2 regions of the Lysinibacillus capsici genome follow, and region 1 is predicted to be linked to the other one. Evidence: riboswitches for the same ligand, from Rfam matches in the RefSeq annotation. Region 1 holds a riboswitch; the other holds the start of a gene.

Evidence for each region. A riboswitch is a leader RNA that binds a small molecule or an ion and turns the genes downstream of it on or off. The one in region 1 is predicted to bind cyclic di-AMP.
Region 2: it holds a riboswitch for cyclic di-AMP, as region 1 does, so the genes downstream of both, LCP48_RS15725 (TrkH family potassium uptake protein) here and LCP48_RS01780 (APC family permease) in region 1, are expected to answer to the same signal.

What each region holds. Positions count from the first base shown of each region.
Region 1 covers NZ_CP084108.1:353,996-357,423, forward strand. Annotated here, with positions in the region: gene LCP48_RS01770 (PepSY domain-containing protein) at 1-406, shown strand, start outside; gene LCP48_RS01775 (PepSY domain-containing protein) at 497-1,021, shown strand; cyclic di-AMP (ydaO/yuaA leader) riboswitch at 1,209-1,358, shown strand; gene LCP48_RS01780 (APC family permease) at 1,477-3,300, shown strand.
Region 2 covers NZ_CP084108.1:3,195,810-3,199,237, forward strand. Annotated here, with positions in the region: gene LCP48_RS15715 (NfeD family protein) at 1-471, opposite strand, end outside; gene rpsU (30S ribosomal protein S21) at 779-952, opposite strand; cyclic di-AMP (ydaO/yuaA leader) riboswitch at 1,205-1,346, shown strand; gene LCP48_RS15725 (TrkH family potassium uptake protein) at 1,462-2,799, shown strand; gene LCP48_RS15730 (potassium channel family protein) at 2,825-3,428, shown strand, end outside.

The DNA.
Region 1 (3,428 bases):
ACAAAGTAAATTACTATTAACAGAAAAGCAGATCAGACAAATGGTTAAAAAGGAATATGGAGATGTAGAAAGCGTTATGCTTACAGACTCCGTTTATACTGTACGTGTTGAAAATAAGAAAATTCAAATGGATTTAACCCTTGATGGTTATACTGGCGAACTACTGGCAGAGAAAAAGGTTGAGCCACAAGAACAACCTATCGAAGAGCCTATTATTACTGAGCAACAGGCTATTCAAATAGCTCTTAAGCAATTAAAGGGTGAAGTGGATTCAGTTGATTTTGAAGAAACCTCAGAGGGTGGATACTATTTAGTTGAGATTGAAACGCAGGAGGACGAAGCTACATTTCAAATTCATGCTGTTTCAGGAAAAGTACTGTCTGTAACATGGGATGACGATCATTAAATCATTCTCATGAAATTCTAATGTTCCTCTTATAGTTCTATCATCTTCACTTGGTAAGCTAAGTTTAGATAAAACAAAGGAGAGATGAACATGAAAAAAATGATAATGATTCCAGCACTAGTAATTACTCTTGGAGTGGGTGCAGCGATTGGCTCGACGACTTTATTATCAGGAAATGCCCAAGAAAAAAAGGTCTTATCCATGCAGGAAATTGAGAAGAAAGCGCTAGCGGTAGTGGATGGTACAGTTGCCAATATCGAATTTGACCAAAATCAGTTTAGCTCTATTTATGAAGTAGAGGTGTATACAGATACAGAAGAATATGATTTAAAATTTGATGCTTATAGTGGGAAATTACTCAAGCAGAAAAAGGAACGTCTAGATGACGATGATTGGGATGATCATATTCCTGCTACGACTGCTACAACAAAAATAATTACAAAAGAGCAGGCTGTCAAGACAGCCCAAACAAAAGCAAAGGGTAAAGTGACAAAAATTAAACTTGATGATGGTGTATATGAAATTGAATTAAAAGACGGTCAATATGAATACGAAGTAGATGTGGATGCAGTCTCTGGGAACATTATAAATTTTGAACAAGGCTTTGATGACTAATTTAATGAGCTGTCTTAAAGGGAGAACATACCTTTAAGGCAGTTTTATTGTTTTTATTGTGGGTATTTACTAGATATTCAGGAAATTTACTTTAAGAAGTGGTTATTTATATGTTCAAAAAAGAAAAATTTTCTTCTTTACTTTTTCAATTAGCAGGCGTACTATGACATCATTATAAAAGTTTCAAATTTCTAAATCGCTGAAGCAACTAAACGCGGGGGAACCAATTTTGATGGATGGCATAGCCATTCTTGGGGTGAATCTCTTCCTTTTGGAGGAGTAGGGCTACTCAGGCCCGAATCCGACAGCTAACCTCGTAAGCGTTAAGAGCAGAAAGGTGGAGCTTGGCAGACGGATGAGCGTCTACAAGTCTTATTTAGTGATGACTTGTAGGCGTTTTTTGATGTCATTTAGAAAGGCGAAACACATTCTATGAAACTAGAAGGTGTTTATCAATGAAATCCTCATTCAAACGTTATGTAATCGGCAAACCATTAAGATCCGATGCGTTAGGGGAACAAAAGCTAAGTAAAACAAAGGCATTGGCTATATTATCGTCAGATGCATTGTCGTCAGTAGCCTATGGACCAGAACAAATTTTAATTGTTCTGATGACGGTAGGTACAATGGCTTTTTGGTATACTTTACCTATTGCCGCTGGAGTGGTTATTCTACTCGTGGCATTGATTTTATCCTATCGTCAAGTTATCTTCGCCTATCCACATGGGGGAGGCGCTTATGTCGTATCACGAGAAAATTTAGGCGTGAATGCAGGTCTTGTTGCAGGGGGTTCTTTGCTTGTTGATTATATTTTAACGGTAGCAGTAAGTGTGTCGGCTGGGACAGATGCCATTACATCTGCATTTCCAAGTCTTCATGCTTATAATGTACCCATTGCTATTATATTTGTGATTTTCTTAACGATTTTAAACTTGCGAGGTGTAACAGAGTCAGCCTCTATCTTGGCTTACCCAGTTTATCTATTTGTAGGCGTTATGGTGTTGCTAATCGGGATTGGGCTCTATAATGTGGCAACTGGACAGGTGCCTGCAGAGTTACATCCAAAGATTGGTACACCAGTGGCAGGGATTAGCCTATTTATTTTATTAAAGGCATTTGCATCAGGAAGTTCAGCGTTAACAGGAGTAGAGGCTATTTCTAACGCAATACCTAATTTTAGAAATCCTGCTCCAAATAATGCTGCTAAAACGCTTTTAGTAATGGGCGCCATTTTAGCCGTTTTATTCATCGGGATTGTTAGTCTAGCTTATTTTTATGGCGTTGCACCAACAGAAGAAGCAACAGTCGTTTCCCAACTAGCAGAAGCTAGTGTTGGTCGGAATTTTCTTTATTATATTGTCCAGGGGACAACTGCAATGATTTTAGTACTTGCCGCAAACACAGGGTATTCAGCATTTCCCTTGCTTGCTGTGAATTTATCGAAGGATGGTTTTATCCCAAGAATCTTCCAAATCCGAGGGGACCGTCTTGGCTATTCAAATGGTATTTTAATGCTAGGTATTGCTGCCATTGTTTTAATTATACTTTTTGACGGGGCCACAGAGCATTTAATTCCGCTCTATGCAGTAGGCGTATTTATTCCCTTTACATTAGCGCAAACGGGGATGATGAGAAAATGGTGGCGCGAAAAATCTAAAGGCTGGGTAGCAAGATTTACGATCAACACAATTGGGGCCGCTATCTCTTTCATCGTGGCAATGATGTTTTTTGTGACAAAAATGCCTCAAGTTTGGCCGGTGTTTATCTTTTTACCAATTATTATTTTTGTATTCCATCGCATTAAGCAACATTATCAAGCTGTTGGAGAACAGTTAAGGTTAAATCATGAGGAACTGGCTACTATTGAGGGGAATGTTTTCATTGTGCCAGTAGCTGGCATAACAAAGGTGGTTGAAAACTCCCTACATTATGCCAAATCACTTAAGGTTGATAAAGTGATAGCCTTTTATGTAGCTTTTGACCAAGCAGATGCAAAAGCTTTTGAAGAGAAGTGGAATGCCTGGCAACCTGATGTACGATTAGTTACCTACTATTCACCATATCGCAGCATTACACAGCCATTAATTAAATTTATTGATAAAGTAGAACATCAATGTACGAAGACAGGTCATAAAGTAACGGTTGTTATCCCTCAATTCTTACCGAAAAAAGGGTGGCATCATATGCTACACAACCAATCGAGTCTTCTCATTCGTACATCATTGTTATTTCACAGAAATGTCGTCATTATGACAGTACCGTTCCATTTATCAAAATAATGCTAGCAAGCTAGAAAATAGTCTGTTATAATCAGTACGTTGATTGAAAACACGAACGTTTACAATTAAAAAGTTCCAGAATACCATTAAATTCCGAAAAATCAAACTTTTTTTGGTGAGAGATAGTA
Region 2 (3,428 bases), 1.8 Mb from region 1:
GTTGCGCCCTGACGTTTCTGCTGCTGCTTTCATTTGAGCAAGCCAAGCGCTATTAGCCTTTAGGTCGGCCGCATTACCTGCTGAATCGATAACTGCCGCTGCACCGATTGTTCCATTTGGAACCATGTAGATCTCATCCGCATGTAAGGCTAAAAAAGCTCCTGCTGAGTGCGCATCCTTATTAATATAAGCAATCGTCCTTATTTGCGTTGCATCCATAAGCATGGCGATATCATTGGCCGCATTCACAAAACCGCCAGGCGTATGTATTTCTAAGATAATCGCCTCTGCATTGTTTTCTTCAGCCTCTTTAAAAGCTCGTTCTAAAAATGCATGAAGTCCTCGTTCTACTTCATTATGAATCAGAACATGATAAACCTTATTACTGGCAAAAGCCGAAGTTAATGGAAACGCTAACAAAAAAGTCATCCATATCACTAGTAAATAGCTGAGGATTCTCCGTTTTCGCATCTTTTCCCCTCCCTTCTAACATGCCTCTCCTCTGTATATACGGTCAATCATGCGAAAAGTTTCACAAATCTTAAAAATTTATTCACTTATTTATCATTCGATCTAATGCAATTACCAACAGTATGTGCAAAAAAGCCGTATGAATCAAAGTGAATTCATTCGGCTTTTTCATATGTACGTAAAGTTGAGCAATGTAAAATACCTGAAATTAATCAAAAATGTGATTAATTTCAGGTATAACTTTGTCTGCTCAGTGAATCATACAATTGCGTGTTATGAACGTAGGGATTTTTAATGGGAAATTAAATTACCACTTACGTTTACGTGCAGCTTCTGATTTCTTTTTACGTTTTACGCTAGGTTTTTCGTAGAACTCGCGCTTTCTAACTTCTTGAATTGTACCACTTTTTGATACAGTACGTTTGAAGCGGCGAAGAGCATCTTCAAGCGATTCGTTTTTGCGAACGACAGTTTTTGACATCTCTCTTTCCCTCCCTCCGAACACACGTCAATACACAATTAGGCAAATCACCTTCTGTTGTGTACTAAAAAATTATATCGTATTGTCTAATAATGGTCAATAGAAAGTATGCGAAATTATCAAGTGAATTTTTGGTTTTATTTTTGCTCGAATTATTCATACAGAAATCGCCCACAATAAAAATAATTACATTTTCCTAACAATTAAGGGGTTTACAAAAAATAGAATAAGGGCGTAGAATAATCACATTCAATTTCATATCGGCCAAATCTCAACTATTTGAGAACGGAGGAACCAATTTTTTGGGGTTAATTCTGCTTTAGCAGAAGGGATGAGAAAGCTCTTTCGCCATCCTACCCGTCAGCTAACTTCGTCGGCTAAAGCGAAGGAGGTCGTTATTGACCACCATTATGAGCATGCTTTCTGTCATTTTCATGCTCTTATCGTAGGTCTTTTTATTATGCCATTTAACAAACAGTTGTTTACTATTCAGAATTGAGGAAAATAAAATGAACAATTTTAAAAGAGCATTAAACCCTCCAAAAGTTCTCGTATTGGGCTTTGCTCTCATTATTGCCATAGGGACGTTTCTTTTAACAATGCCATTTTCTACAGAGGATGGGAAGGGTTTGCCCTTTTTAGATGCTTTATTCACTGCTACATCAGCTACTTGTGTCACTGGATTAATTGTAGTTGATACAGGTGATACGTTCTCTACTTTTGGCGAAGTGGTTCTTTTATTCTTAATCCAAATTGGCGGTTTAGGATTTATGACATTTGCCACATTATTATTTTTACTGCTTGGAAAGAAAATTTCATTAAAAGAAAGACTGCTGCTTAAAGAAGCATTTAATAATATCTCCATAGCTGGTCTTGTTCGATTAGTAAAAAGAATATTGCTTTTTACAGCATGTATTGAAATAATTGGTGGTCTTATTCTATCGATTCGTTTTTCTTTTGATATGCCCATTGGAAAGGCCCTTTATTTTGGATTTTTTCATGCCATATCCAACTTCAACAACGCTGGCTTCGATTTAATGGGTGGCTTTAACGGAATGACTGCCTATGTTGATGACCCCTTTGTTGTTTTCACCATCTGTGCTCTTATTACAATCGGTGGATTAGGCTTTATTGTTATGAATGAATTGTATGAATATCGTGTGACTAAAAGGCTTTCTGTCCATTCAAAAATAGTCTTAGTAACCACACTTTTGCTAACTGCTAGTGGAACCATTTTGATATTTTTGTTTGAGTATGGCAACCAAAAGACACTTGGATCATTATCCGAATGGGGTAAAGTGTTAGGTTCCCTTTACCAAGCGGTTACACCACGAACTGCTGGCTCCAATACACTGGCTATTGGAGACTTAACGCATTCTACATTATTTTTAATGATCATTTTCATGTTTATTGGGGCAGGCTCTGGGTCGACTGCTGGAGGTATTAAAATCACAACCTTTGCTGTTTTAGTGGCTACTATGTGGTCACAAATTCGAGGAAAAGAAGATGTCGTTCTCTTTAAACGTAGAATTGTCACTGAAACTATTTTAAAGGCTTTGACGGTTACAATGTGTGGAGGATTAATTGTTGTAGTCGTGACGATTCTTCTCAGTATCACGGAACAGCATCATAGCTTTATGATGTATTTATTTGAGGCTACCTCTGCATTTGGTACTGTTGGTCTTTCGATGGGCCTAACCCCAGATCTAACACCTGCTGGTCGTCTTCTTCTGGTTATTACCATGTTCGCAGGAAGAGTAGGACCACTAACCATTGCTTTTGCCATTGCAAAACGAAGAAAAAAAGAGAGTTTCCGCCACCCAAAAGGAAATATTATGATTGGATAACCAAATGAGAGGAAGGCAAAACGCTATGACCATTAAACAATACGCTGTGATTGGCTTAGGTAGATTCGGAACAAGCGTCGCTCGCAGATTGCATGAAGCTGGACAGGAAATATTAGGAATTGATATAAATGAAGAAAGGGTAGAGGATGCCGAACCCTATGTGACTCACGCTGTGGTTGCAGATACAACAGAAGAAAAAGCCTTAAAATCGATTGGTATTGGTAACTTCGATTGTGTTATCGTGGCGATCGGTAATGATATGCAATCTAGTATTTTAACCGTCTCTTTATTAAAAGAGCTAGGGATCAAAAAAGTGATTGCAAAGGCACTGGGTAAAAGACATGGGCAAGTGTTAGATAAAGTAGGAGCTGATTGGATTATTTACCCAGAAAGAGATATGGGTGAACGTGTGGCTAATCAACTCCTATCCCCAAATATGTTGAATTATATCGAATTATCAAAGGAATACAGTATTGAAGAAATTATGATTCCTTCCAAAATGGCTGGACAAAACCTTCGTGACTTAGACTTGCGTGCAAAATATAACGTCAGTGTAATTGCAATTGTGCGCGAGGGAGAAATTATTATCTCCCCTTCTCCTGAGCAAATTATTGAAAAGGAAGATTTAT